2 regions of the Bacillus sp. mrc49 genome follow, and region 1 is predicted to be linked to the other one. Evidence: a T-box and tRNA genes for the amino acid it is inferred to sense, from the RefSeq annotation. Region 1 holds a T-box; the other holds one or more tRNA genes.

Region 1 (17,956 bases):
TTTCGTTAAGCCGATGACACCATGTTTGGCGCTATTGTATGCCGCTTTGTTGGCGAAGCCAATTAGACCGTTGATGGAAGAGATGTTGATGATCCTGCCGAAGCCTTGTTCTTTCATGATGGGCAAAACGTTCTTGATCGCGATGAAAGGAGCGGTCAGCATGATTTTGATCATCAGTTCGAACTTTTCGGTTGGAAATTCTTCAATCGGCGCCACATGCTGAAGCCCGGCGTTATTAATGAAAATATCGATTCGTCCATATTTGTCTTTAGCTTGATTGATCAGTTGGATGATATCGTCTTCAACGGTTACATCTGCTTTTAAGCCGATAACGTCCAAGCCTTTGTTTCTTAGATCTGAAGCAGCTTTTTCAACTGTGTTTTGATCAAGATCGGACAAAACGACCTTCGCGCCATTTTCGGCAAAGATCTTTCCAATCTCAAACCCGATTCCTCTAGCCGATCCGGTAATGATCGCCACTTTGTTGTTAACCATCTTACATTCCTCCAAAAAAAATGTAATGGTCCAATCTGTTCATTTTAAAAAAGGAAGATTCCTCAAGATAATGTTGGAAATGAATAGGGAAGTTATAAAAATATGGGTTAGGTTAATGAGTAAGAGTCTATCATGATTTTTGGCATAACAAAAGAATTTTGTTTTTTCGTTATCGGTGGCACGAATATTGCATGAATGAAAGGTGAGGACATAAAACGGAAAGGGGAATTAGGATGATTAACAAAATAGCGATTATCGGTTCAGGTGTCATGGGGAGTGGGATCGCGCAGTCATTTGCCGTTAGCGGGTATTCCGTCACGATTAACGATATCCAGGAAGAATTCTTAGCGCATGCCAAAAACCGGATTTCTGAGAATCTATCCCTGCTGATTGCGGAAGGGGTGTTGACCGATCAGGAAAAGCAAGACGCTTTGGCGAATATTACTTATAACATTGATTTGGAAGTGGCCTTAAGGGATGCCGATTTTATCATTGAAGCGATCCCGGAAGTCATCGAGCTGAAGTTGAGTCTCTATCAGCAAATGGAGAACATCATCAAACCGGATGCGATTGTTGCTTCCAATACATCGACTTTTCCGATTTCCCAATTGATGGAGAAGGCTTCGTTTGCAAACAGGATGGTGATCACGCATTTCTTCAATCCCGGCCATCTGGTTCCATTGGTTGAAATTGTTCAGCATGACGAAACAAAACCGGATATCGTCGAGACAACCCTTGCTTTGATGCGTAAAATCGGCAAGTCTCCGATTCTCTTGAAAAAAGAAATACCAGGCTTCATTGCCAATCGCCTCCAGACTGCCTTGATGCGGGAAGCCTTTCATTTATTAAAAGAGGGTGTTGCCGATGCTGAGGATATCGATACGGCGATAACGGCCGGACCAGGCTTTCGCTGGGCATTTACCGGGCCGATCGAGATTGCCGATTTTGGCGGACTGGATACATGGCAGCGTGTTTTTGATAATGTTTCACCCAAGCTTGATCAGAGTAAGGAAGCTCCTGTGTTGATTCGTGATTTGGTGGAGGAAGGGAAGCTTGGGGTAAAGTCGGGAGAAGGGATCTTTACGTATGAAGGATCTGCCGCTTCCGAGAAAATCGATGAGCGGGACCGACATTTCATTAAACTGGCAAAATTAAAAAGGGAGAAGGAGGAAGTATGATGAGAGAAGTAGTGATTGTAGGGGCCGCTAGGACACCGGTTGGTACGTTCGGAGGAAGTCTTGCCAATGTTTCAGCGGTTGAATTGGGAGTTGTGGCAGCAAAGGAAGCGATCAAACGGGCAAAAATCCCGGCTGATCTGATCGATGAGGTGTTGGTCGGGAATATCCTGTCTGCTGGATTAGGGCAAAATGTGGCACGTCAGGTTGCGATTCATGCAGGCATTCCGGAAACGACGCCGGCCATGGCCGTTAATAAACTTTGCGGGTCCGGACTCCGTACAGTCATAATGGGAGCACAATTCATTGCCCTTGGTGATGCGGATGTGATTCTTGCTGGAGGGATCGAAAGCATGAGCAATGCCCCGTATTTACTTCCCAACTATCGTTTTGGCCAGAAAATGGGGAATGCCGAAGCCGTGGATTCCATGACGTATGATGCCTTAACGGATGTCTTCAACCAATATCATATGGGCGTGACTGCGGAGAATATTGCCGAGCAATGGGATATCAGCCGGGAAAAGCAAGATGAATTCGCTTTGAATAGCCAAATGAAGGCTGAAAAGGCCCAGCTTGAAGGACGGTTTGCAGATGAAATCGCCCCTGTTGAATATAAACGCCGCGGAAAGACGATCTTGGTGGACCAGGATGAACATCCGCGTCATGGGCTGACGATCGATCAGCTAACGAAGCTGCGTCCTGCTTTTAAGGAAAACGGAACGGTGACGGCCGGTAATGCATCGGGAATCAATGATGGGGGAGCGATGCTGGTCCTGATGTCCAAGGAAAAAGCAGACGAGCTGGGACTGGAAGCGCTGGCAACGATCAAATCCTATGCCAATGCCGCCCTCGATCCGAAAATCATGGGCTACGGGCCAGTTCCTGCTACAAAAAAAGCTTTAGCGAAAGCGGGAATGACAATCGATGAAATCGATTTGCTGGAAGTGAATGAAGCCTTTGCGGCGCAGTCACTCGCCGTGCTTCATGACCTTGAATTGAATCCGGGGAAAGTGAATGTGAATGGCGGGGCGATTGCATTGGGTCATCCGGTAGGTGCATCTGGTGCCCGCATCTTAGTGACTTTACTGTATGAAATGAAGCGCAGGGACGCAAAAACCGGCCTTGCCACCCTATGTATTGGCGGCGGACAAGGAACGGCGCTGATTGTGGAGCGGTAATCCCTTGACTTCAATTTCCTATGATATAATGAGGGAAAATTCAGACGGGTTAAGGAGAATAAGGATGGCAAGCGATAGTGAAACTGTTCATTTGGAATTAGTGAAGGCGATAGTCGAAGAATTGCCTGTAGGTGTTTTGGTAACGAAAAACGAAAATGAAATCTTTTTATGCAATCGCATATTATCAGAGATATTCCCTGAGGATCAATTTGATCGGCAAATAAATGTGCTGATGGAAAAAAAGCTTAGACCAGCTGTCAATACGCCCATCCGTTTGAACGATCACAATGGGATTGTCAGAAAAACCATCATTCAAATCGGTGCTGAGCAGTATCAGATTTATCTACTATTGTTTACGAATAATAAAAGTGATTTTCTTAATGTCGATAATCATGAAGAAATTCTGTTCAAGGATATCATTGAATTTGCCTATGACGGGTTGGTGATGGTCGATACGGAGGGGTATGTCCAAATGCTGAGCCACGCTTATGCGGATTTTCTGGGGGTCGATCAGGAAAGCTCCATAGGGAAACATGTAACGGAGGTCATTGAAAATACGCGGATGCATGTGGTCTCCAAAACAGGCAAGCAAGAGGTCGCCGAATTACAGAAAATAAAAGATAACTATATCATCGCGACACGCTCCCCCATACGGAAACAAGGTAAATTAATAGGAGCGGTCGGGAAGATTCTTTTTAAGAATGTCGGGCAATTCACCGCTCTTTCCAAGCGGATAAACTCACTTGAAGTAGAGCTGAAAAAGTACAAAGGTGATTTTCGCGAGAGGAATAAAGCCTCCTATACGTTTGATCATTTGATGGGCAGAAGTCCCGCATTCATGGAAGTGAAAGGTCAAGCCAAAATTGCCGCGAAAAGCGATTCGAATGTGTTGATCTTGGGCGAAAGCGGAACGGGTAAGGAGCTGTTTGCCCATTCCATCCATAATGATAGCAGACGGGCGATGGGCGTGTTCGTCAAGGTGAACTGTGCCGCCATCCCGGCAGAGCTGCTGGAGTCGGAGCTTTTTGGCTATGAAGAGGGTTCCTTCACTGGTGCAAAAAAAGGCGGAAAAGCAGGGAAGTTCGAAGCAGCTGAAGGGGGAACGATTTTTCTCGATGAAATCGGTGAGCTGCCGCTGCATATGCAGGTGAAGCTGCTTCGTGTGCTCCAAGAAAAAGAAATCGAGAGGGTCGGATCGACGGGAAGCATTCCGATTGATGTCCGGGTAATCGCTGCAACGAACCGCAATCTGGATGAAATGGTCTCAAAAGGGGAATTCCGGCTTGATATGTATTATCGGCTAAAGGTCATGCAATTTCAGGTCCCTTCCCTGAAGGAGCGGCCGGAGGACATTGAAATACTGGTCAATCATTTTGTCGAGAAGTACCAGAGCCTCATGAAAAAGCGTGTAATCGGGATGAGTGACCAAGCATTACGGCTGCTGCGACATTATGGGTGGCCGGGCAATATTCGTGAGCTGGAGAATATCATTGAACGGGCAATGAATATCGTGGAAGAAGGGGAAATGATATGTTCCAAGCACCTCCCGAAAGAAATCACGGGTCAGAAGGAAGCGGTCACGATCCGCACCTTAGCCGAGGTGATGGATGAGACCGAGCGGGCTGTCATCCTTTCATGCCTGGAAATGACTTCTGGCAATAAGTCGGAAACGGCAAAGAGGCTCGGGGTCAGCCGAACGACGCTTTATGAAAAAATGAATAAATATGGTTTATGATGATAGGAAAATAGCTGTTTGCCCATCTATTTAAATGTTAAAATATTGGTAAATGGGTGGGCATCCGCTCAGAAGCGAATCCCTGAAGTGTAACGTTTGCGCCGTTGTAGCTATTTTATCCTGCAAAAAGTAGCGATGTGTCAGGGAATCCGTACATAAAACAAGGTAGTTTTGAGATGTTGTATGAAAAGGCTTACACTTTTTAACCTTTTATGCTTATCTGTAAGGAAAACCTGACAGTTACCAGGGATTTTAGCTTGTCCCATTTATAAAAACGTAACGAATAGACCTTGAAATCAAGTTGGCACGACAATTGCATTATTAAATTAGTGAATGGCCAATCTGTCATGATAAATGCTGTTTGCACTTAAAATGAAAAGAAAATTCATCATTCACCAAGAAAGTTGAAAGCGTTATCAACGCTTGGGAAGTTTGGGGAGATCATTCAGCTTGACTTGGGGAAGGCAGGCTTGGATGGAACAAAGGAAAAAATATGGGATTTAGGGAGATTGATATTTTTTACTAAGAGATTTCCGTCTCATTTTGGGGCAAAGGGAGAAAAAAGAAAAGGGGGAAATGAGTTGGTGATTCAAATTTTAGCCATTGTCGTGGCGCTGGGACTTTTAATCTTTTTAGCCTACCGGGGCTATCCGGTCATTATCATAGCGCCGCTTGTTACATTGTTGGCGGTCATATTATCCGGCGGTCACTTGCTGCCGAGTTATACAGAGACATACATGACGTTCGCCGCTAACTATATTAAAGCGTTTTTTCCGATATTTTTATTAGGGGCCGTATTCGGAAAGGTCATGGAGATGAGCGGTGCAGCAGCATCCATTGCCAAGACCATCGTAAAATCACTAGGCTCGAAGCAGGCCATTCTTGCTGTCGTGCTTGCCTGTTCGGCGCTGACATATGGCGGGGTTTCACTGTTTGTCGTGGCATTCGCCGTTTATCCATTTGCAGCAGCCATTTTTAAAGAAGCCGACATTCCAAAGAGATTGCTGCCGGGAACGATAGCATTAGGCGCTTTCACTTATACGATGGATGCTCTTCCTGGAACACCTCAGATCCAAAATATCATTCCAACGAATTATTTCGGAACGGATACCTATGCAGCTCCCATCATGGGGATCATTGGCGCAATCATTGTTTTCACAGGAGGAATGCTTTGGCTGGAACGCCGTCGTAAACAAGCGGTGGCAAATGGGGAAGGGTACGGGGAAGGACATATCAATGAACCCGAAAGTGCAGAACAGCAAAACCTGCCTAACTTTTGGCTGTCCCTCGTACCGCTCATCCTTGTCGTCGCTTTCAATTTCGCTTTCAGCCGCAGCGCCATTTCGGTTAAGCATTGGTATGACGGATCGATGCTGAAGGAAACGTTCAACATTGCCGATGTAAGCACAGTCACTTCATCGTGGTCGCTGATCGTTGCCCTCACAATCGGTATCATAGCCGCCATGCTTTTGAATGTTGGACGCATAAAGGTCAAATTGGCAAGTGGATTGACGGCTGCTGCGATGGGATCTTTGCTTGCCATATTCAATACCGCATCTGAAGTCGGTTTTGGGAATGTCGTAAAAACGCTTCCTGGATTCTCGGTCATTCAAAACTGGGTGTTCAATGCAAGCGGCAATCCCCTCGTATCCGAAGCTGTTGCCGTCAATGTACTGGCAGGAATCACCGGATCGGCATCAGGCGGACTTTCGATTGCGCTGGAAGTGATGGGAAGTCACTATATGCAGGTGGCCCAAAATGTCGGGATCACCCCGGAAATGCTTCATCGAATTGCATCCATGGCATCAGGCGGGATGGATACGCTGCCGCATAATGGCGCCGTCATCACCTTACTTGCCATTACAGGGCTGACACATCGCCAATCGTACAAGGATATCTTTGCGATTACGGTCTTGAAAACAGTGACCGTCTTCATCATTGCCTTTGGTACATCATTGTTTATTTAAAAGAATAGATTAGGAATGGAGATGGGGAAATGAGTAAATTGTTATCATCTTTTGACAGCGCTATTGAACATATCGAGGATGGAGCTACCATTATCGTTGGCGGGTTCGGGTTAAGCGGAATTCCAGAAAAGCTAATCATTGCTTTGCGTAACAAAGGTGTAAAGGATTTGACGGTCGTCAGCAACAATTGCGGGGTCGATGATTGGGGTCTGGGACTTTTGCTGGAAAATAAACAAATCAAAAAAATGATAGCCTCATACGTAGGGGAAAATAAGTTGTTCGAGCAGCAATTTTTAAGCGGCGAGCTGGAGGTCGAGCTAGTTCCCCAAGGAACGCTTGCTGAGCGATTAAGAGCGGGCGGAGCGGGCATTCCTGCCTTTTATACAGCTACGGGAGTGGGAACGGAAGTCGCCAAAGGAAAGGAACATAAAGAGTTCGATGGCCGCACATACATCATGGAAAAAGGGATCGTCGGGGATTTTGCCTTTGTCAAAGCTTGGAAAGCGGATCATTTCGGTAACCTCGTATATCGAAAAACAGCAAGGAATTTCAATCCTGTCGTTGCCACAGCGGGGAAAGTCACGATCGTCGAAGTGGAAGAGGTTGTGGGCACAGGGGAGCTTGATCCGGATGAAATCCATACTTCAGGAGTTTATGTACAAAAAGTGCTTGTAGGAAATGACTATGTAAAACGTATTGAAAAACTTACAACTGCTAACGCATAAAAAGGAGGAGTATTCAAATGACAAGACAACTGATTTTAGAACGGGCCGTTAAGGAAATCCAAGATGGTATGTGTGTGAATTTAGGGATCGGGATGCCGACCTTGATTGCCAATATGATCCCAAATGACTTCAATGTCATGCTTCAATCGGAAAATGGCTTACTCGGAATCGGACCCTACCCACAAAAGGATGAAGTCGATCCGGATTTGATCAATGCAGGGAAAGAAACGGTAACCGCCAAAGCGGGGGCATCCTTTTTTGATAGCGCTGAATCGTTCGCGATGATCCGCGGCGGCCATATCGACCTAGCGATATTAGGCGGCATGGAGGTTTCCGAAACTGGGGATTTGGCGAACTGGATGATTCCTGGCAAGATGGTCAAAGGAATGGGAGGCGCGATGGACCTCGTCCAAGGCGCGAAACGCATCGTTGTCATCATGGACCATGTGAATAAGCATGGTGAATCCAAAGTGAAAAAGAGCTGTACATTGCCATTGACAGGAGAAAAGGTCGTCCACTGCCTGATTACCGAATTGGCTGTTTTCCATTTTTCCGAAGCGGGAATGGAATTGATTGAATTGCAAAATGGCGTAACACTTGATGAAGTGAAAAGCAAAACAGAGGCTGACTTCACCATAAGTCCCTCTATTGAAATCAGGGCATAAGATTAATAAGAACTATTAGACTATTTCCATTCGCAACCAGGCGAATGGAAGTGGTCTATTTTTTGTTGCACCTCTTTTGTTTCATGACTCCTCATGCTACTTTTCCGTTAAAAAGGCTTATATAAAGGGTGATGGAAACGTAAAAAGGAGGGATGGCATTGAACGTGGAATTACGAACATTATTGGATCGATCAGTGAAGAAGATGGGTATAGGGATGGATGCAGTAGTGAAGGCATCAGCATTGGAGATGATCGAACGTGCTTATACAGAAGGGATCGCTGTACAAATAAGCGCAGGTTACCGCTCTTTGGAAGAGCAAGCCGCGCTTTATGGTCAAGGACGAATCTACAGTTACAATGGAAAAAATTATAGTGATCCGGCTAAGCCTGTTGTGACGAACGCTAAGCCAGGCCAATCTTATCATAATTTTGGACTGGCCATCGATTTCTTCCTTGTGAGTGATGATGGCAGGAAAGCGATCTGGACGGTGGATTCAAGGTGGCAGCGTGTGGCTGCGATAGGTAAAAAGTTAGGATTCGAATGGGGCGGAGATTGGCGTACATTCAAGGATTATCCCCACTTGCAAATGACGGGGGGCTTAACCTACACACAATTACAAGCAGGGAAGAAACCGCATCTTACCAACCGATTCAAAACAACAAAGGGCAGTAAAGGAGATAGCCAAATCATTTCCATTCAGGAAACAGTAAATAGCCGCTATAAAACGAATCTGGCGGTCGATGGTTTTTTCGGCTCCAAAACTCGATCAGCTCTTTTAAAAGGAGTACAAACGGAGCTTAATAAGCAATATAATCATAGACTTGCGGTCGATGGAAAATGGGGGCCAAAAACCAAGTCTGCGATGGTCACATTGAGTATAGGAGCTACGGGCCCTATCACATGGATACTGCAAGCAGCACTCTATATGAAAGGATTCGATCCCGGGCCACTTGACGCACGATTCGGCAGCAAAACCGAGGCGGCATTATCCAAATTTCAAAAAGCAAGCAGCATTTCTGGGGATAACCAAGCCAACAAAGAAACATGGAATAAATTGCTTGCTTGATAGAGTATGATCTTGGCGGATAGGATGGTAAACCCATCCTGCCCGCCTGAAGGCTAATTCGTCCCAGCCCAAGAATAATTCGTCCTATTCGGGAATCATTCGACTTTCCCGGGAAATAAATTCACCTAAACCTAACAGAATTCGACTTTTCCCACTGGAAAACAGCCGCTATTGTTTCATTCAAGCTCCAAGCACCAATCATGGCATTGCATGAGGCTCCCTGGCGGATATTCGAATTCACATTCGGAGATGAGATTGAAATCAAGCTTGCGGCAAAGGGCATTGGATGCGGCGTTATGGACGGATGGAAATGCGTGAATGGAGCTGTATTTGCGTTCGTCCTTGAGTTTGGCGATGACAGCCCTGACGGCTTGTGATGCAATGCCTTTCCCCTGGAAAGAGTGGAGGACACTCCAGCCGATTTCATACACATTTTCATCGTTCCAGACGGTTTGCCAGTAGCCTACGGAACCAACAGCTTCGTCCTTTGGCAGGATGATGCTGAACATGCATCCCCTGTTTCCGATTTCAAGGTATCGTTTGTGGCGTTTTTGGATTTGTTCTGCACTCTCTGGACCACCAAGATGCTCCATCATTTTCGGTTCATTGAGTTGAAAAAGTAAATCAAGATCCTTCTCTTCCCAAGGTTTAATTTCTAATTTGGTTTCATTCCTTTTTAAAATACCATTCACCCCTTTTATTTATAAGTTTCCCTGTAGAAAGGGAAACTCCTTTCTTCTCTTCAGAAGCTTTATCATTTCTATGATTCTATTTACCATTAAATGATATAATTTACAGGTAATTCTATCAAGTGACAGAGAACGGAGATGAAGAAATGAAATCTTCAGTCAATCAGTTTTCCACGCAATTTGAATGGATATTGAATGTGATAAATGTGGGTGTCCATATCGTGAACAAAGATGGGGATACGGTTTTTTATAATGAAATGATGGCACATATCGATGGGCTGGCTCGCGAACAGGTGCTCGGGAAGAATATTTTTCAGCTTTATCCATCCTTGACCGATGAGTCGAGTACGCTGCAGGCGGCGTTGGACAAGGGCATCGAAACGAATGAGTCGATTCAAACGTATGTGAATGTAAAGGAGAAAAAGATAACGTCGATCAATAGTACATATCCACTATATGAGGATGGCGAGATCATCGGGGCAGTGGAGATCGCCAAAGACATTACCAAGGTTATGAACATGTATGATCAAATCGTCGATTTACGCTCCCAGCTTGCCGAGACCTATAAGAAAAATAAGTACTTCGAAGGGACGGCGACTTATCATTTCAGTGATTTGATCGGGAGCAGTCCCGTTTTTCAAGAAGCGATATCATTGGCCAAAAAATCGGCCCGCAGCCATTCCCCGGTCATGATTTATGGACCGACGGGAACGGGGAAGGAATTGGTAGCGCAAAGTATCCATAATGTAAGTGCCCATCGCCATCAGCCATTCATTGCACAAAACTGTGCGGCCGTCCCAAAGGAATTAATGGAAGGTCTGTTGTTTGGCACGACGAAAGGGGCTTTCACGGGAGCAGTGGATCGACTCGGGATTTTTGAACAGGCCAATGGCGGTACGCTGTTTCTTGATGAATTGAATAGCCTCGATCCTGGATTGCAGGCGAAATTGCTGCGGGTGCTGCAGGAGGGTGAGGTGCGCCGCGTCGGAGGAGCGCAGGAGCAAAAAATTAATGTGAAGATTATTGCGGCGATGAACATTTCTCCAGAAGAAGCGCTAGAGAGGGGAATCATTCGCTCCGATTTGTTTTTTCGCCTGAATGTCGTGACGATCGCCATGCCTTCTCTTAAGGAGCGTAAAACAGATATAGCGGAAATCGCCAATCACTTTATTCAGAAGTTCAACAAATCATTTTTTTCAGACGTGCGCGGGATCAGTCAGAAGGCGATGAATCGGCTTCTTCAGTATCCATGGCCCGGAAACATTCGTGAACTGGGCCATGCCATCGAATTGGCCTTTAACGTCATGGATACTGGAGAGGATATGATTGATGAGCATCACCTCCCGGCCTATCTTTTTCCTTCAGGCAAATACACTCCCCCCAGTGCACCGAGCCTGCCGCCCATATTAACGGACAAGATGGATTTACCTGTCGTCCTTGAAGAACTGGAAAAGGAAATGATCATCAATATGTTCCGAAAATACAACGGGAATATCAGCAAAACGGCTGAGTCCCTCAATATTACCAGACAAGGATTACAATATAAGTTAAATAAGTACAAGATTGAAAAGGTGTATGCGGCGGAATGGAAGGAATCAAGATGATAGAAATGAAGGTAAAGTATTTTGTATGAGATGCAAAGAATTTGGCTGCAAAATATTGGGCGTTTAGAAAAGAATTTTGCGGCCCGCACGCCCGCATTCCCCTCTTATTCTGATGTTTTCCTTCTCAAAAGAGTTGGCATCATTCTTGCGAGAGTATATCGATAAGTTCTTAGAATAAGGGGAGGGGATTTTTAACATGAACATGATGGGAATGGAAATAAAACATAAAGAGTACCTTGGCGGGCGCAGGCATTATAATGATATCGAGCTTTGGAAGGACGTCAAGGAAGAGCAGTGGAACGATTGGATCTGGCAATTGACCAATACGATCAAAACCTTGGATGATTTGAAAAAGGTCGTCAATCTGACTCCGGAGGAAGAGGAAGGAGTCCGGATCTCGACTCAGACGATTCCTTTGAATATAACGCCCTATTATGCTTCTTTGATGAATCCTGATGATCCTCGCTGTCCAATTCGTTTACAGTCGGTACCGCTCTCGGCAGAAATGAACAAGACGAGATATGATTTGGAGGATCCGCTCCATGAGGATGAGGATTCACCAGTTCCAGGCTTGACGCATCGGTATCCGGACAGGGTGCTGTTCCTCGTTACGAACCAGTGCTCGATGTACTGCCGATATTGCACGCGCCGCCGTTTTTCAGGCCAGGTGGGAATGGGCGTTCCTAAGAAGCAATTGGATGGAGCGATCGAATATATAAGAAATACACCGGAAGTGAGGGACGTGCTGATTTCCGGAGGGGACGGCTTGCTGATCAATGATAAGATCCTCGAATACGTATTGAGCAACTTACGCGCCATCCCGCATGTGGAGATCATTCGGATCGGTACACGGGCCCCGGTCGTTTTTCCGCAGCGGATTACGGAAAATTTATGCAATATTCTGAAGAAATACCATCCGATTTGGTTAAACACCCATTTCAATCATTCGCTTGAACTGACCGATGAAGCGAAAAAGGCTTGCGATATGCTGTCCATGGCAGGCGTCCCGCTCGGTAATCAGGCGGTCATCCTCGCTGGCATCAACGATAGTGTCCATATCATGAAAAAGCTGATGCATGACTGTGTCATGGCAAGGGTAAGGCCTTACTACATTTATCAATGCGATCTATCCGAAGGGATTGGCCATTTCCGGGCCCCGGTTTCAAAAGGATTGGAAATCATTGAAGCGCTCCGTGGCCATACATCGGGATATGCGGTGCCGACCTTTGTGGTGGATGCGCCTGGCGGCGGAGGTAAGATAGCCCTGACTCCGAATTACCTTCTATCCCAAAGCCCGGATAAGGTCGTATTGCGGAACTTCGAAGGTGTCATCACGAGCTATCCGGAGCCTAAGAATTATGTTTCCGGCAGTGCCGACGCGTATTTTGATGAAGTGTATGGCACCGAAGACCGAAAAGCAGCCGTGGGGATATCCGCGCTCATGACGGACGAAAAATTCAATTTGGTGCCAGAGGGCTTGCGCCGTCTTGATAAGAGAAAGGCATATGAAAATGCGGCAGAGCATGCCTCATTGAAGGACCGTCGCGATAAACGGGATGAAATGAAGGAGAAATTGAGGAAAGCGCAAGAAAAAAAGAATGCCCTGGCCCAAAGTGAACCGGTGAAGCCGGAAGGCAAGGAGGGATGAAGATGGACTGCTTATGGTGCAATGCCCCTAACGTAGAAGAAAGTGAAAAGAAGGACTGTTTCTGGATCATGCCCGATGGGAAGCGATCGATAAAGCTCCTGCAGGTTCCCGCCATAAACTGCCCGGAATGTGGGATATATGTGTCCGATCATATGAATCAGAAGGTGGATGAGGCCTTAGCCATACATGATCTGAGTCAATATCCTGACGAGTTCGCCTATGATCAGCTTCTTGTGGCGCCAGTCAAGCAACTATTCAATTGGAAATGAAATCGCGGGAGAAGCGGATGATAGCCATCCCTTCTCCCGTAATACTATCGACGGACCCGCGATCATATCTCCCTTTCGCTTGCTTTTTAGGTATATGGATCATGAATAATCGGCTAATTTCCACAGTATGATGGATTATGTATGATATTACTGAAGATGAAAGGAAGCGGATGATGCAAACGAAAGAAGCATATCGCGGTACAGGAATTGGGGTCATTTTCATGGCGTTCTTCGGTACGCTGTGGGCAGGTATCGGTGTAATGGGATTGCAAGAATGGGGATTTCCGTACGTGGAACTCGCCGCCATACTGGTTGGATTCATCCTGCTTATCGGAGGCATTTCACTGTTACATGCGGCACAAGAAATGCCGCATCAAATTACAGGGAAGCTGAAGCGAATCCGATTCTGGTTCAATATCGTCTTCATCGCCGAAGGTTTGCTGATCGTGGCTGCCATAGCCATCTGTAACGCGAACGATCAAACCGATCTTATACCTGGCGTCATCGCCATTATCGTGGGCCTGCATTTCTTACCCCTGGCATCGCTTTTTCAAATCAAGCTATACTATTTGACTGGAATGCTGCTCTGCTCATTGGCACTTATCACGTTACTGGCCGCTCCAAGCACCTTCATGCTTGGAGGTCATGAAATTACTGCCAAATTATCACTGCTCGGCTTTGGCTGCGCCCTAATCTTGTGGTCCACTGGACTTACCTTAATGCTCCGTGTGAAGAATGCAAAGGGATTGGTTGGACACACCGAAGACCATCCAAGCTGAATAACTTCTCAAGAATTTTTCCAAGCAACTCCTTCACTCAGGGAAAGCGTGCACCATCTTGGAACGAGTATATATCATTCACCACTTTATAGAGTTCGCCGTTCTTTGTGAAAAGGGCACTTCCATCTGGAATGGCATATATTTTTCGTTCAGTTGAAAGGGGAAGCAATTCTCCATCTATCTTATCTTCGTAATGGACTTCAACGCTAAACTCAACTAATGCCAAGCCTTTGATCATTATCGTTTCTGGATAGTCTTTATCTTTCGTCATAATGCAATCCGTGCAGATGGCTAACGAACCCGCACTATATCCAATCAATAAGCCATTAAAGTTTTTCAAGATCGGTGTAAGGCCTTTATTTTCCATGACAGTGATCAATCGTTCTGGCCTGCCGCCAATAAAATAAAGAGCATCATATCCTTTTATGGCTTGTTTCATCTCTTGTTCCGAAAGGTTTTCTCTCAATAAGTCAACACTAGCATGTTCCATGATGGAAAAGGCTTTCTTGACGGTTGCCAGCCAGCCTTCATACCTGGAATCATCGGTTGCAAACGGGATTATTAAAATCTTGGCATTGGGCTTCATCATGTTTGAAAGTTCCAGGTACACTTCAGCTAATTCGGAATTCGCGTGATTGCCGCCGCCAATGAAACAAATGTCCATCTATGGATCGCCTCCCAGTCGTTAGAGTTAGTTAATTTCTCATCCATGTTAACAGCCTGATGATTTGAAAGGGGTCATTCCAAACCAGGATGAAGCTTAAAAGAAAGAACGCGGCGACAGCCAAAAATTTCGTCTTTCCTTTTTCATTTTTGAACATGGCCGCGAAACTTAATAGCATGCCGAGTAATAATGCCCCGAATCCGAAGACCATTAAAAAATCGAAGGCTTCTTTGCTGACAAACGAAAAGCCAAATGCTGCGGCACCCATCACGGCGAATCCGATCGACCAGCTGCTTAAATTTTTCATGGGACCCTCCTTTTTTTACTAATTATACCAATTGATAGAGTGCTAGGATAGGGATTATTCATTTGGTAAAAGTAATATTTTTTGGAATAAAATGTTGTAACTTTCAGGGATTGGTTGTAATATGTATAACAATATAAAAATCGATTTGCAATAGCATAAGCCATGATGAGGACAACAATCATTTTTACGGTCTTAAGAGAGGGAAGGATAGCTGCGAACTTCCTGGCTTAGGAAAATGATTTACCGCCTTTGAGCTTTTATTGGTGAACGAGAGTAACCGATATCGTCTAAGCTACGTTACAAGCTCCAGAGCCATAAGTGAAAATACTTATGGGAAATTGGGTGGAATCACGGGTAACGCACTCGTCCCTTGCTTAGGGATGAGTGCGTTTTTTGTTTATAAAACCATTGCGATGAAAAGGACAATAATCATTTTTACGGTTTTCAGAGAGGGAAGGGCAGCTGCGAACTTCCTGGCTTAGGAAAATGATTTACCGCCTTTGAGCTATATCAGTGAACTTTTAGTAGCTGATATCGTCTAAGCTGCGTTACAAGCTCCAGAGCCATAAGTGTTTTCTTGCTTATGGGAAATTGGGTGGAACCACGAGTAAACGCACTCGTCCCTTGCTTAGGGATGAGTGCGTTTTTTTATTATTCTAAAGGGGTGTTCATGTAATGGATGAAAAAATGATCAAAATCCGATTCCCGGATGGGAAGCAGAAGGAATACCCGATGGGTACGACAGTGGGAAGCGTGGCAGGCTCCATCAGCTCAAGCTTAAGGAAAAAGGCAGTTGCAGGAAAGCTCGATAAGCAATTGGTTGATCTACGTTTCCAATTGAATGAAGACGCTGAACTTTCGATTTTAACACTTGATTCGGAGGAAGGACTGCACGTTTTGCGGCACACTTCGGCGCATATTTTGGCCCAAGCGGTGAAGAGACTTCATGGTACGGCGCAACTGGGCATGGGTCCGGTCATCGAGGATGGGTTTTACTATGATTTTAAGCTCGATCATCCTTTGAGTGCAGAGAGTCTGCAAGCCATTGAAAAAGAGATGGAAAAAATCATAGACGAAAATCTGGAAATAAAAAGGAGGGAGGTATCTTATGAAGAAGCGGTGAAGCTATTCGAAAGTCAAGGAGAGTCATTCAAGCTGGATATTGCGAGGAACATCCCGAACGGTGAAAAACTAACGATTTATCAACAAGGGGAGTTTATTGACCTTTGCCGCGGACCGCATCTTCCTTCGACATCTTTGGTAAAAGCATTCAAGTTGACACGTGTTTCAGGTGCCTATTGGCGGGGAGACAAACGAAATGAAGTTCTTCAACGAGTATATGGGGTCGCCTTCGGAAGGAAAAAAGATTTACAAGATCACTTGCATTTTATGGAAGAAGCAGCCAAGCGCGATCACCGGAAATTAGGGAAGCAGCTCGAACTATTCATGTTTTCCGAGGAAGCCCCTGGAATGCCGTTTTATTTACCGAAAGGACAAATCATCAGGAATGAGTTGGAGAAGTTCTCGCGTGAGCTCCAGGGCGCTGCTGATTACGACGAGGTTCGCACGCCGTTCATGATGAATCAGCGGTTATGGGAAAGGTCGGGCCACTGGGATCACTATCATGAAAATATGTACTTTACTGAGGTCGATGAGACAAAATTCGCGATGAAGCCGATGAATTGCCCGGGTCATATGCTTTTATTCAAAAATAAGCGTTATTCCTACAGGGATTTACCCATCCGGATGGCCGAGTTCGGTCAAGTCCATCGCCATGAGTATAGTGGATCATTGAACGGCATGCTTCGGGTCCGGACATTTTGCCAGGACGATGCCCACCTATTCGTTCGCCAGGATCAAATCGAGGGGGAAATCAAGCAGGTGTTTCAACTGATTGACGAAGTGTATCGTACATTTGGATTCGAATATTCCGTGGAGCTCTCGACTCGACCAGAGGATTCATTGGGAGATGACTCCCTCTGGGATGCCTCTGAAGCAGCATTGAAAAATGTGCTCTCAGATATCGGCATACCTTATCAATTAAATGAAGGCGACGGAGCATTTTACGGGCCGAAAATTGATTTTCATATTAAGGATGCATTAAAACGGAGCCATCAATGTGCAACCATTCAACTTGATTTTCAAATGCCGGAAAAATTCGATTTGACTTACATCGATGAAGAAAATGAAAAAGTCCGCCCCGTCGTCATCCATCGTGCGATTTATGGCTCGATTGATCGTTTTTTTGGTATCCTGATTGAGCATTTTGCCGGGGCTTTCCCGGTATGGCTTGCCCCGGTACAGGTTCAACTCATCCCTGTCTCGCATGTTCATATTCCTTTTTGCCATAAACTCCAAAAACAGCTGAAAGGACTCGGCATAAGGGTGACAACAGACGAACGAAACGAAAAGCTGGGATATAAAATCAGGGAAGCCCAGATGGGAAAAATTCCATATATGCTTGTCCTTGGCGATAAAGAAGAGCAGGAAAATCAAGTCAACGTCCGGAAATACGGCGAGCAAAATTATGAATCAAGTTCAATAGATGCATTCATCAACAAACTGCTCCAACAAATAAAAATACGCAGCAACTAGGTACGAGTAAAGCATCCAAATTGCATCAAACCTTCGAGAAAAGTTCCAACTTCCGTCAAAGCGCCCCCCTGTTGATGGTAAAAGCCTCTGCCCAGGGGCTTTTTTTATCGCCTGGGAGGTGTTTCATTTATGTAAATAGTACTTTTGCGGCCTGAATGGCAAAGTATATGCCGATTCCGATAAGGGATAGCCCGGAGATGACGGATATGCCAACAAGGATGGGTTTGGATAAAAAACGTCTGAAGCTGCTGGAGATGATGGCCATTGTGGTATCCCAGGCTAAGAGGCCGAGAAGGATGCCTGAGCTGTATAGAAGTATGTGATGAAAGTCGTATTTAGTCGTGGTGTTTGCCAGGATCGAGCCGTAAATACCGAGCCAGAACAAAATGGATAA
Region 2 (11,833 bases), on a different contig from region 1:
CGCTGGTCATTGCAAAGGAAAAGGGATTGTTCGATGATGAATTTTCGAAACTGGGCGCAAAAATCTCGTGGAGTGAATTCCAGAGCGGGCCGCCACTTTTGGAATCGCTGGCCTCCAACCGGGTTGATTTGTCTTTTTTAGGAGATGGTGCACTAATAGCCGGTATTGATAAGAAGCTTCCATTCGAAGTGATTGCCCAAACCGGACAAGGCGGATCTTCTGTCCGAATCATCACTCAGACCGGCGGTAACATTAAGCAGGTTGAAGATTTAAAGGGGAAAACGGTCGGGGTTGCCTCGGGAACAACAGGTCATGTGTATTTAATCAAGGCCTTGAAGGCCCATGGATTAACGACGGATGATATCAAACTCATCAATTTACAGCCTGATGATGCCCAGTCTGCCTTCGAAACGAAACAGCTGGACGCATGGGCGACTTGGAATCCTTATTATCTTAATAATATTGAAAAAGGGAATGCTGTCGCATTGAATGTAAAAGGAAAAATATTGGCTCCTGGTGCAATCATCGCCCGTACCGGATTTGCCAAAGAGCATCCTGAAATTGTCGAGGCGTATTTACGGATTTATAAAAAAGCGGCGGATTGGCAAATTGAACATCCAGATGAAGCATCTGAAATTTATGCCAAAGAAACTAAAATGCCTGCTGCCACAGTCAAGAAAATAATAACGGCCGAAGAGCCAAATATCTTCTTTACCAAAGATGCCATCAAGGCCCAGCAAGAATCGATCGATACGTTGGCGAGCGTGGGCTACATCAAGAAATCGTTTGATTTCCAGAAAGAAATCCACAACGAATACATTGAGGAAGCGTTTAACAAATAAAAAACAAATACGGGAGGAAATCGATTATGACGGAAACTAAAACACAACAAATAAAAGTGGTGCCTGTAGCAGGTCGGATCGGTGCGGAAATTCATGGAGTGCAATTAAGTGGTGACTTGGATTTAAATATATTCAGCGAAATCAAGCAAGCGCTGAACGATCATAAAGTCGTTTTCTTCAAAGGACAAAATCATTTGGATGATGCCTCCCAAGAGGCATTTGCCAAGCTCCTCGGTGAGCCCTATGCCCATCCTACGGTACCGGTCAAAAACGATACGAACTATATATTCGAACTTGATTCCGCACAGGGTGCCAAAGCGAACCAGTGGCATACCGATGTCACTTTCGTCCCAGAGGTTCCCAAATATTCGATTTTAAGAGGTGTAACCATCCCGAAAGTTGGCGGAGATACAGTCTGGGCCAATACTAATAAGGCGTACGAAGACCTGCCGGATGGATTGAGACATTTAGCGGACGAACTATGGGCCATCCATACAAATGAATATGATTATGCCCAATTCAAGCAAGTCGAAAATACAACGGACGAGGTCAAAAAGAAATACCGGGAAATATTCGAATCGACCATTTATAAAACGCGGCATCCAGTCGTCCACGTGCACGCCGAAACTGGGAAAAGACATTTATTGCTAGGTGGCTTTGCCGGAAGAGTGGAAGGTTATACAACAAGTGAGTCTGAACGATTACTAAGTATCTTTGATTCATACGTAACCCGTCTGGAAAATACCGTGCGCTGGCAATGGAGTGAAGGTGACGTGGCCATATGGGACAACCTAGCCACACAGCATTATGCCATCGCCGATTATGAAGACCAGCACCGTGTCGTCCGCCGTGTGACAGTAGGAAAAGAAATCCCGGTAAATAAGGAGAACGAATCCAGCAGACTGCTTAATAAGAAATAACGCCCCTAACTTCTGAGTACCTTACTTACTAGAGAAAGCATAACGTGCTTTTTCCTGCTTTCAAGATATTGTTCACCGCTGGCACTCCCTTATCCAGAATTGTCCGGGTGAAAAAATCGTTCTGAAAGAAAGGCTCTTTAAGATTGTTGGTTTTACTGTTGATTGGCGCGAAGGTGCGAGCCACAGGTAAAGACCTCACAGGGGATAACCCCGAAGAGGCTCACACACCCTCTGAAAAGCTGAGCATCGGAGGGGAAATCGACCACACCTCCTTACTTGGTGATTAGCAACAAAATATGCGAAATCAACCTATGGAAAAAGGGTTTCGGCATGAGCGCCCCGAAACCCTTTTTCCCAAATTAACGATCCTGAACGATTATTTCATCGATTATTCCGTAATCCCTCGCCTCATCAGCGCTTAAGAAGTAATCACGATCAGTATCCTTCGCCACCTTAGCGATAGGCTGACCCGTCCTTTCCGAAATGATTTGATTGATATGGTCCTTTAGCTTCAAGATTCTCCGGGCCGAAATTTCAATTTCCGTGGCTTGCCCCCTTGCCCCTCCAAGCGGCTGATGAAGCATGATTTCGCTATTCGGCAATGCACACCGCTTTCCCTTCGTACCTGCCAGCAAAAGCATGGCGCCGAATGAGGCAGCCATTCCCGTACATACAGTCCGGATATCAGGCTTTATATACTGCATCGTATCATATATGGCAAAACCGGCACTAGTCGATCCCCCCGGGCTATTGATGAAAATGGTGATTTCTTTATCAGGTGCGTCAGCCGCCAAGAATAACAATTGGGCGACGACACTGTTGGCTAAATGATCGGTGATTTCTTCGCCAATCATGATGATGCGATCTTTTAACAGTCGGGAATAAATATCGTACGAGCGTTCACCCTTGCCGGATTGCTCAATTACATATGGAATGGTAGTCATATCTCTTCTTCCTCCTAACAAAATGATTGGCTATGCAGCCAGTGAGAGTGTGTTTGAAGGAGTGAAGCATGGTTTGAAATGCAGCGATCGATCCATCGATCTAGGAATCATCGATTGACTGTTCAGCGATTTGAAAGATGGGATGCTTCTAATGAGGATATCAGGATTTTGCTGCTGCAATGCCTGTGTCATCAGTGATATCAGCCTTTGCTCCTCCTCATACTCCCAATCATCCACGGCGGACAACTTACGCTCCTCCGCATCATTGTCCAAACGTTTTTTGACACGGTTCAAGATTGCCTTTACCGCCGATTCCGTCGTGTTCAAATAATCCGCGATTTCCTTGGAGCGATAAAGAAATCCTTCCTTTAATAAAAACACGACAGCTTGCTTCGGGGTAAGGGATTTTATCATATACTCCACCGTTTCAAACGAATTTTCTCCAATTGCCCCTTGCATATCGTTATCCTGCAATTCGCCTAAAGCTTCCTTTTTTCTTTTTCGGATCGTATCGATCCAGGAATGGCGGGCTATCGTCTTCAATAAAGCAGGTGTTAGCCCCTTCTTCTTCCCATAGACCCGCATTGCCTTCATGATCGTGTCCTGTGCCAAGTCATCACCATCCCAACTATTTTGCGTCAAGAATCGGCAAAACCGAAGCAATTCAGGATATACCTCATCTAAGGCCATGTTGTTATCCTTTATTTCATGACTTTCTTCCCTCAACTTCTTTATCATTTTTCTCACTCCTTCAACACCCTCTATCCTCTAAACGTTTCAGAAAGAGAAAAAGATACGGGGGCACTAAAATTTTCATCGGATGAATTTCCATTAATATTCTATTCCATTCTTACCAGGAGATTTCCTTTCATACTAAAACCTTTCCCTCAAATGTTCAGTTGTAACGGTAAACCTAATGGTAAATCCTCTTTCCTGCACCGATCCCTGGTTTCCTCCCTGCATGCATTTCCTCCGGCGCTTGCGCCTGCGGGGTCTACCGTAGAGGTCCCTTTCCCGCAGGAGTATCGCCGGCCAAATCCACTCTGCGTGAAAAGGAGATGCAAATTCTTTTTGCCCATCTTGTTTTCGAACTGTTTTTTATCGCATATGTATGCTTCTTTAATATTGGTTGCTTCCACGTTTTTGAACTAGGAGTTTAGGCGATCGTTACACCCGGAGCATTCTTGACCGTCCTCTCTACCCATTCCTTATAACCGCTTCAATCCCGATGATAAATCAAAAAGGTTTCGGAATGAAAGCATTCCGAAACCTTTTAATCGACATTTTGATGGTTCAGAGCGAATTACTCCAAACACTGTTTTATTGAATCCATTTTTTTGCAGTATTTGATGTTTTGGGGTCATTGATAAGGTGCCAAAATGTCTCTTTTGCAGCACAGAATATCCATATCCTCCTGTTAATTCTCTTTTCCTTTTACCATTTTGACTTTAGCTGGCCAAAAAGCAAATCTTCCGCAAACGGTAGTGATGGCCGGTACCAGAAATGGTCGGACTATGAAGGTATCCAGAAGAATCCCTAAAGCCGTGATAATTCCGAACTGCACAAGAACTTGAATCGGTAATGTCGCTAGCACGGCAAAGGTGGCCGCCAATATAATACCGGCTGAAGTAATGACCCCGCTCGTTTCACTCACGCCCTCTTTAATGGCCTGCTTCAACGGCATATAGTTCTTTTTCTTCCAAATGCTCGAGATCATGAAGATGTTATAGTCCTCTCCAAGAGCAACCAAGAATACGAAAGCATATAAAGGAATGGCTCCCTGTATAGCATCAGCACCCATTATATTATGGATGATAAGCCACCCTAGTCCTAATGCTGCACTGTAAGATAAGATAACCGTGCCAACTAGGTAAAGCATAGCTACAATGGAACGTAAGTATGCCAATAACAGGATGGAGATAAAGACAATAATCAATGGAACAATGAGATCGTTGTCCTTATTACTAGTTATCATGGTGTCATATTGAGTCGCTGTTTGCCCACCAATCCAGACCTTGGATTTCACGGAAGGAACATTAGCTTCCGCCAATGCATTCTCTGCTGCATCCCTCAATTCTGGAATAGCTTCCATCGCTTTTGTACTGTAGGGATTAACATTGAATTTAACATCATATACTTTTAGATCTTCATTGTCCGCACCGCTTTGGGGTTTAGACACTGTACTGACAAGGTCATGTTTCTTTAACTCTTTTTCAAGGTCTACCGATTTTCCGTCTGTATCGATTACCACTTGAGCCGGAGCTAATTCACCAGGCGAGTATGCGTCAGAAATGACCTTGAACCCTTCCCTTGATGGCATGTCTTCTGGAAAAGAAGATAATACATCATAGGTGTATTTGATTTGACTTGAGTATACCGACATTGCTCCAAAGAAGATCACACATGCTATGATGATCGTCCAAGGTTTGGTTGTCACGATATTACCGACCCAAGTTCCAAAGCGGCTCTTTCCTTTTTTTGCAGGAACCGGTTTTCCTTTCTTTGCAGCCCTCTCTTTTTCCATTTCAGGAGTACGTGGAATGAAAGGATAAAACGAACCTCTTCCCATAACGGATAGTAGTGCTGGAATGAGAGTCAAGCTTGCTATGCCCATAATAAAGATGGACAAGCTAAATGGAATGGCAAAACGGTGGTAAGCCCCATATTCTGCTACAATTAAGACGAGAAGAGAAATGACCACAGTAATTCCACTCATAGCTATGGCACCCGAGGCATCTTTAAACGCATGTATAAGTGCTTTTCGTTTATCATTTACCTTCAGAAGCTCATCACGATAATGAGAAATTAAAAATAAACAATAATCTGTTCCTGCTCCAAACAATAAGACGGTCATAATGGATATGGATTGGGCATCAACGGTAATCCAACCTTTATCCGCTAAAAAACCTAGAATAGGACTAAGCAGCATATAAGCAAATCCTACACCGATTAAAGGAATAATAGCCAAGATTGGGGAACGATAAATAATAAGAAGCAGTACTAAGACAAGCACAACCGTAGCTATCAGTAACGAAACATCCGCTCCTTCAAATAGACTTGTTGCATCTACTTGAATCCCTGCTGGGCCTGTGAAACGTGTACTCAGTTTATTATTTTCATCTATACTTACATTGAAAGGGTTATACGAAACCTGCTTTTTCACTTGTTCTTTGATGTCATCTAAATTTCCCTTTAAGACTTCGGTATCAACACTTTCTTTGAAAAAAATAGGTTGCACTAGCGTTGTTCCATCTTTTGAAACCATTTGTTGCAGTGCTGATACAGGCATTTTATGCAGAGGAGGTGTTGACGATTGATCTTCTAACGGATCTTTCTCTAAATGTTCAGCCATTTGTTGGACTGCTTTCAGATCCTCTTCCGTTAATCCCGATTCATTGTGCCACGTAAGCAATGCAGGTATCCCTGAGGAATTTGGAAATTGTTTCTTAACTAACTTATCTGCTTCCACAGAAGGTGAATCTTCACTCAGATTTGGGGCATTATTAACTTCTGAGTCATTTACTGCGGGCCAAGCAATGGTTAAAGCTGCCGTTAGAACAACCCATATGCCAATGACAACCCAGCGACTAACCCTACCAGTCATATATGAGCTGAAGGTTGTTAGTATAGATTTTTTCATCTGAATTCCCTCGTTTCCAATTTGGTTTGTTTCTATTAGAATATACATATATCATACGATTAATTATATATACCAGAAGGTTAATTAATCAACTAATTTCATTTGGAAAATTAATTCAACCAGAAGGAGGTTTCATATGCATAATCATAATATCCAGAAGAAAAAACCGGGACGACCCAAAATGACGAATGACTCGAATATAACAAGAGATCAAATTCTACAAACTGCATCCTTCCTATTCATGACATATGGATATGAAGGCGTTTCAATGGAACAAGTTGCCGATGCCAGCAATGTTACAAAAGCAAGCGTCTATTACTATTTTAAAAATAAGGCAACTTTATTCACCATCGCAGTATCAAGCATGTTCCGCCGCATAAAAATACAGACAGATAAACTGCTGAACAGTTCCAATGGATTGAAGCACAGATTATACGAAGTAACGTTCGAGCATTTAATTAGGCCACATATAGATTTTGAAACATTACTGCAGGAGGCTTCCCTTTCCCTTACAGAAGAACATATCCAAGAGATCCGCACAGCAGAAAACGAGGTTCATCAAGCACTGGAGAACATATTCAAGCAAGCAATGGAAAATGGGGAGATAGTAGTCAAAAATCCATTATTGCTCGCCCATGCCTTTTCTACAGTTACCATGATTCGAAACAAAAAAGAATTAATAATTGAATTGGGCGGACCAGAAAAAACGGCGCAAGCTCTAGTAGATCTATTTTGGGTAGGAATCGGGCCAAAATGAATCTATGATCGATGCATAGACTCCCAATGCAATGATGTCGTATCTAAAAAAATAGAGAACCGGTCCGCCATAGGCAGCTTGATTTGGCGGGCTCCTTTTTTGCGTTTTTTCTCGTATCTTCCTCCATCCTCGCAAAATTCCCCATCAGGAGAATGATCTCCATTAAGCGAGGCTGAGGATAGCCATTTCTGTTAGTTAGGGGTCACCCATGCCGTTTCCTTGATGAGCCTTTGCCTAGAGGAATGTTCACGCTTAATTTCTTCTGTAGTAACTACTGGCGTTCGAATTCCACCTAATAGGTTTGTACCGCCTGGAGCTTAATGGAAAAAGCGGATGCACTTTCACCAATGCCGAAGGATGATCAGGGTTTTGCTAATGAAGTCCAACGAATCAATCATGTACTCCCCGCATCTTATCACCTGTTATATGCGTTAAATCGTTGCTCCTGTGGTGTTGCCCATGACTCAAAGTAACGGATGAACTATTTCCATTGGAATTAGTAAGTAAGACCACATATTGTGGTCTCTTTTGTTCGTACAAAGTTAGCATTAATCCTTAACCAAGTAGTCAGGTCTTATGTCCAATCACACTTAATCCTTTCCCATATATTAAATAAAAAAAAGGAGATGAGAAATGTGAGTAGTGATAAAGATAAAAATAAAATTAAAGTAAAACTGAAAAATAAAAATAAATATAAAGACAAAAGTACAAATTCCTCAAGAAATTCTAATGATGATCCTTTAAAGGAAGAAGTAGCTCCATCATTTAGATACGAGGAATGCGTTGATCGTGCCTTTCGAATTCCTATTTTCTTAAGCACAACAAATACATTAAATCCAATACAACAGCAGTTTCAAGACCGCCTTATTTTCGAGATTGAGAACGCTCTGCTTTTTCCACGTACTTTGCCTATAAGTGAACAATATCCAGAAAACATTTTAACAAGTATCCGCCGGTTGGTTTCATCAAGCTATGGAATGTTGGCAATCAACTTTCGTCGATTTCTCGTTGAGGTTACCGATACTAATGTAGGGCAGCCTTCATCATCCCCTCCGTTCTGGGAAGGCTCAACTTTTTTACAAATTGAACCCTCGATGGCTTTTCAATTTGGACTGCCCATATTATTAGTAAGGGAAGATAATACTGACCAAAATATCGGAATTTGGGCAGGGGGAATCACTCCACTCAACACATTCATCGTTTGGGATTCTGAAAATGAATCTGTTGAGGAATTCTTTAGTAGTGTTCAATGGAGAGAAGCCTTTGCCAATTGGTGTGCAGAGGTAAGGAACGGATATTATAATCAGACAGAACCTAAATTCAAATACAGATGTTAGTACACAGGGGAAATTTGATTGAAGTTCTCTTCTTCTAAGCATCGGTATCATAATGAATATGTATATTTCAACACTAAATCAGCTCTGCCGATTGCCTCCAGTCGAGCTGACTTTTTAGTGCGAAGACATCTTGTGACGAAGACTGCCACAAAAGAACGTTTACCTGCGTGCTGCTCTTATAAGACAAAAGTTAACTCAAAATATCCAAACTTATAGGCCATTCCTTAAGGATTGAACTATTTTAGATTGTGCTCCTTTCTTTTATAGCAATAGATATAATAAAAATACAGTCTGTTAGGGGTAAAACGGTAAAACTAGGATACCAGCAGGAACAAAAAGCTTACAAGACATATATAATCCTAACCGCCTGAAAAATAGTGAACTTATCCGATCGATACAACAGCCTCTTCAAAGGAAAGACTCAGACAAATGAATGACAGCTGCAAGAACCTGATCATGCATAGTAGCTAATAGTGCTCCCTCTGGAGAGCAACTTAATTTAAAAATCGGCTTTTATATAGTTGATGTCCTTAAGTCATTTCAACTGATCTTATTTTTGACATTCATCTCCAATTCACCTTTGATTGCAATAACGAATATCAAAATTGGCCATTCCTCCCGCCTCGGAAACGTATGGCAGGACTGTCACCTTCCATTCGTTTTTTAATTATCACAACATAGAAGGAACGTTCTCTTAGTATTTGTAGAGTAACAAAAAAGGCCCTACACAATTAAGTGTAAGGCCTTCTTCCAACAGCACTCCTGGCTGTTTCATGATACCGGTGGCCGGGGTCGAACCGGCACTCCAGAGGAACACGATTTTGAGTCGTGCGCGTCTGCCAATTCCGCCACACCGGCATGATTGTTGGAGTTTACAATAGTTTTAGTCAATGCTAATTATGTAATTGTCCATACGATTAATAAATACCCTTTAATTAAAATAATATACTATTATATATTTGTCAATTAATAAATTAACTCTTTTAAAAAAAGACACTCCTGAATAGGTCCTACCACGATTGCTATATTGGATTATTATTATTATTTTCGCCACTTAATTTTATTATAGTTCCAGCCTTAAGCTAGTTAAATGACCTTCTTCCTCAAAAAATCTATCGCCCACGTTTACCTTATATGCATAAGTAATCTACGAACGGTCATCAATACCAATAATATAAACCTCTACATCTTTAACAGCTAAAATATCGCCTGAGGTTACCACATCATCATTTGTTGAAGTGATAGCGATTTTTTCATTACGGAAAAACATTCTAGGTTCTGCGTTTCTCCCATCAATTCTTGGCCGTATCTCTACTTTAAATAAATCAGTTTGTTCAGGCACTTAATCAACGTATATGCCAAACCTTTAGTCTCACTAATTTGGTATACCACCGCTTGTTACATAATACTTTGCAAGTGTATCTCTAAAAGCATGTATGGATGTTTTACCGACTCCTCTACGCTTATTATAACGAGCAGTAGCTTGTTTACACGATTAGCATTCTGCTTTAGTCGGTTAAACACAAAAAAGTCAATGCTTAGAGACAATCTCAGCATTGACTTATAAGGGTTTAACCCTTTAGATGATACCGGTGGCCGGGGTCGAACCGGCACTCCAGAGGAACACGATTTTGAGTCGTGCGCGTCTGCCAATTCCGCCACACCGGCATGATTGTTGGAGGCGGCAACCGGAATCGAACCGGTGGTAAAGGTTTTGCAGACCTCTGCCTTACCGCTTGGCTATGCCGCCAACGTTTTGGAGCGAAAGACGGGATTCGAACCCGCGACCCCAACCTTGGCAAGGTTGTATTCTACCACTGAACTACTTTCGCATATGGCTGGGCTAGAAGGGATCGAACCTTCGCATGACGGAATCAAAATCCGTTGCCTTACCGCTTGGCTATAGCCCATTAACGTTGTTTTCATTATAGCACATTTTAAAGAAAAATGGGGCGACTGATGGGAATCGAACCCACGAATGCCTGAACCACAATCAGGTGCGTTAACCACTTCGCCACAACCGCCATGATAAGATTGAAATTGGCAGGGGTAGTAGGACTCGAACCCACACTGGAGGTTTTGGAGACCTCTGTTCTACCTTTAAACTATACCCCTAAAGAGATGGTGGAGGGGGGCAGATTCGAACTGCCGAACCCTAAGGAGCGGATTTACAGTCCGCCGCGTTTAGCCACTTCGCTACCCCTCCGCATATGGATGAAACATGGTGCCGGCAAGAGGACTTGAACCCCCAACCTACTGATTACAAGTCAGTTGCTCTACCAGTTGAGCTACACCGGCACTACTATGGTGGCTCAGGACGGAATCGAACCGCCGACACAAGGATTTTCAGTCCTTTGCTCTACCGACTGAGCTACTGAGCCAAACTTTAAAAATGGCGGTCCCGACGGGAATCGAACCCGCGATCTCCTGCGTGACAGGCAGGCATGTTAACCGCTACACCACGGGACCATAGATTGCGGGGACAGGATTTGAACCTGCGACCTTCGGGTTATGAGCCCGACGAGCTACCGGACTGCTCCACCCCGCGACGGTAATAATGTTTCTATTCAAGAATCAAGTTTTCGTGTGAATTGTTTCTGTGGAATGATGACCAACCACTACCTGAAACAACCTGACCTTATGTAAAAATGGTGGAGGATGACGGGATCGAACCGCCGACCCTCTGCTTGTAAGGCAGATGCTCTCCCAGCTGAGCTAATCCTCCAATATGTTGCCGAAATGGTGACCCGTACGGGATTCGAACCCGTGTTACCGCCGTGAAAGGGCGGTGTCTTAACCGCTTGACCAACGGGCCAGGTATAAATGGCGGAGAGCAAGGGATTTGAACCCTTGAGACAGGGTTACCCGTCTACACGATTTCCAATCGTGCTCCTTCGGCCACTCGGACAGCTCTCCATTTATGGCTCCGCAGGTAGGACTCGAACCTACGACCGTTCGGTTAACAGCCGAATGCTCTACCACTGAGCTACTGCGGAACAATATAAGCTTGGCGACGTCCTACTCTCACAGGGGGAGACCCCCAACTACCATCGGCGCTGAAGAGCTTAACTGCCGTGTTCGGAATGGGAACGGGTGTGACCTCTTCGCTATCGTCACCAAACATTGTTTGCGTTTTTTCAAGACATATATTATTATAACGTCTTTTCGAGAAAATGCAAGAAGAAATTTTCATTCCTTCAAAACTAGATAATAAGAAGGTATTTCATTTTTTTCAGAAGCGTTGGTTAAGTCCTCGATCTATTAGTATCAGTCAGCTCCACATGTCGCCACGCTTCCACCTCTGACCTATCAACCTGATCATCTTTCAGGGATCTTACTAGCTTGCGCCATGGGAAATCTCATCTTGAGGGGGGCTTCATGCTTAGATGCTTT

Evidence for each region. The T-box of region 1 lies ahead of thrS (threonine--tRNA ligase). A T-box ahead of a tRNA ligase gene usually reads a tRNA of that ligase, here a tRNA-Thr.
Region 2: it has a tRNA-Thr gene. The T-box ahead of thrS (threonine--tRNA ligase) is inferred to sense a tRNA for this amino acid. The anticodon was not compared.

Annotation. Positions count from the first base shown of each region.
Region 1 is NZ_PHNG01000691.1:720-18,675, reverse strand. Features, by position in the region: gene CVN76_RS14330 (3-hydroxybutyrate dehydrogenase) at 1-495, opposite strand, end outside; gene CVN76_RS14325 (3-hydroxyacyl-CoA dehydrogenase family protein) at 729-1,673, shown strand; gene CVN76_RS14320 (acetyl-CoA C-acetyltransferase) at 1,673-2,848, shown strand; gene CVN76_RS14315 (sigma-54 interaction domain-containing protein) at 2,913-4,583, shown strand; gene CVN76_RS14310 (GntP family permease) at 5,165-6,550, shown strand; gene CVN76_RS14305 (CoA transferase subunit A) at 6,580-7,275, shown strand; gene CVN76_RS14300 (3-oxoacid CoA-transferase subunit B) at 7,293-7,940, shown strand; gene CVN76_RS14295 (peptidoglycan-binding protein) at 8,105-9,007, shown strand; gene CVN76_RS14290 (GNAT family N-acetyltransferase) at 9,184-9,699, opposite strand; gene CVN76_RS14285 (sigma-54 interaction domain-containing protein) at 9,819-11,300, shown strand; gene ablA (lysine 2,3-aminomutase) at 11,518-12,948, shown strand; gene CVN76_RS14275 (YokU family protein) at 12,951-13,217, shown strand; gene CVN76_RS14270 (DUF7010 family protein) at 13,355-13,996, shown strand; gene CVN76_RS14265 (Type 1 glutamine amidotransferase-like domain-containing protein) at 14,034-14,660, opposite strand; gene CVN76_RS14260 (hypothetical protein) at 14,692-14,967, opposite strand; T-box leader at 15,121-15,341, shown strand; T-box leader at 15,372-15,595, shown strand; gene thrS (threonine--tRNA ligase) at 15,655-17,562, shown strand; gene CVN76_RS14250 (LysE family transporter) at 17,690-17,956, opposite strand, start outside.
Region 2 is NZ_PHNG01000754.1:1,664-13,496, forward strand. Features, by position in the region: gene CVN76_RS22270 (ABC transporter substrate-binding protein) at 1-842, shown strand, start outside; gene CVN76_RS22275 (TauD/TfdA dioxygenase family protein) at 869-1,762, shown strand; gene clpP (ATP-dependent Clp endopeptidase proteolytic subunit ClpP) at 2,122-2,706, opposite strand; gene CVN76_RS22285 (sigma-70 family RNA polymerase sigma factor) at 2,737-3,444, opposite strand; gene CVN76_RS22295 (MMPL family transporter) at 4,124-6,346, opposite strand; gene CVN76_RS22300 (TetR/AcrR family transcriptional regulator) at 6,483-7,103, shown strand; gene CVN76_RS22305 (hypothetical protein) at 7,730-8,440, shown strand; tRNA gene CVN76_RS22310 (tRNA-Leu) at 9,218-9,298, opposite strand; gene CVN76_RS31185 (hypothetical protein) at 9,588-9,782, opposite strand; tRNA gene CVN76_RS22315 (tRNA-Leu) at 10,028-10,108, opposite strand; tRNA gene CVN76_RS22320 (tRNA-Cys) at 10,117-10,190, opposite strand; tRNA gene CVN76_RS22325 (tRNA-Gly) at 10,198-10,272, opposite strand; tRNA gene CVN76_RS22330 (tRNA-Gln) at 10,276-10,350, opposite strand; tRNA gene CVN76_RS22335 (tRNA-His) at 10,389-10,464, opposite strand; tRNA gene CVN76_RS22340 (tRNA-Trp) at 10,482-10,555, opposite strand; tRNA gene CVN76_RS22345 (tRNA-Tyr) at 10,563-10,646, opposite strand; tRNA gene CVN76_RS22350 (tRNA-Thr) at 10,663-10,738, opposite strand; tRNA gene CVN76_RS22355 (tRNA-Phe) at 10,746-10,821, opposite strand; tRNA gene CVN76_RS22360 (tRNA-Asp) at 10,834-10,909, opposite strand; tRNA gene CVN76_RS22365 (tRNA-Met) at 10,915-10,988, opposite strand; tRNA gene CVN76_RS22370 (tRNA-Val) at 11,090-11,165, opposite strand; tRNA gene CVN76_RS22375 (tRNA-Glu) at 11,181-11,255, opposite strand; tRNA gene CVN76_RS22380 (tRNA-Ser) at 11,265-11,356, opposite strand; tRNA gene CVN76_RS22385 (tRNA-Asn) at 11,362-11,436, opposite strand; rRNA gene rrf (5S ribosomal RNA) at 11,446-11,561, opposite strand; partial or broken rRNA gene CVN76_RS22395 (23S ribosomal RNA) at 11,682-11,833, opposite strand, start outside.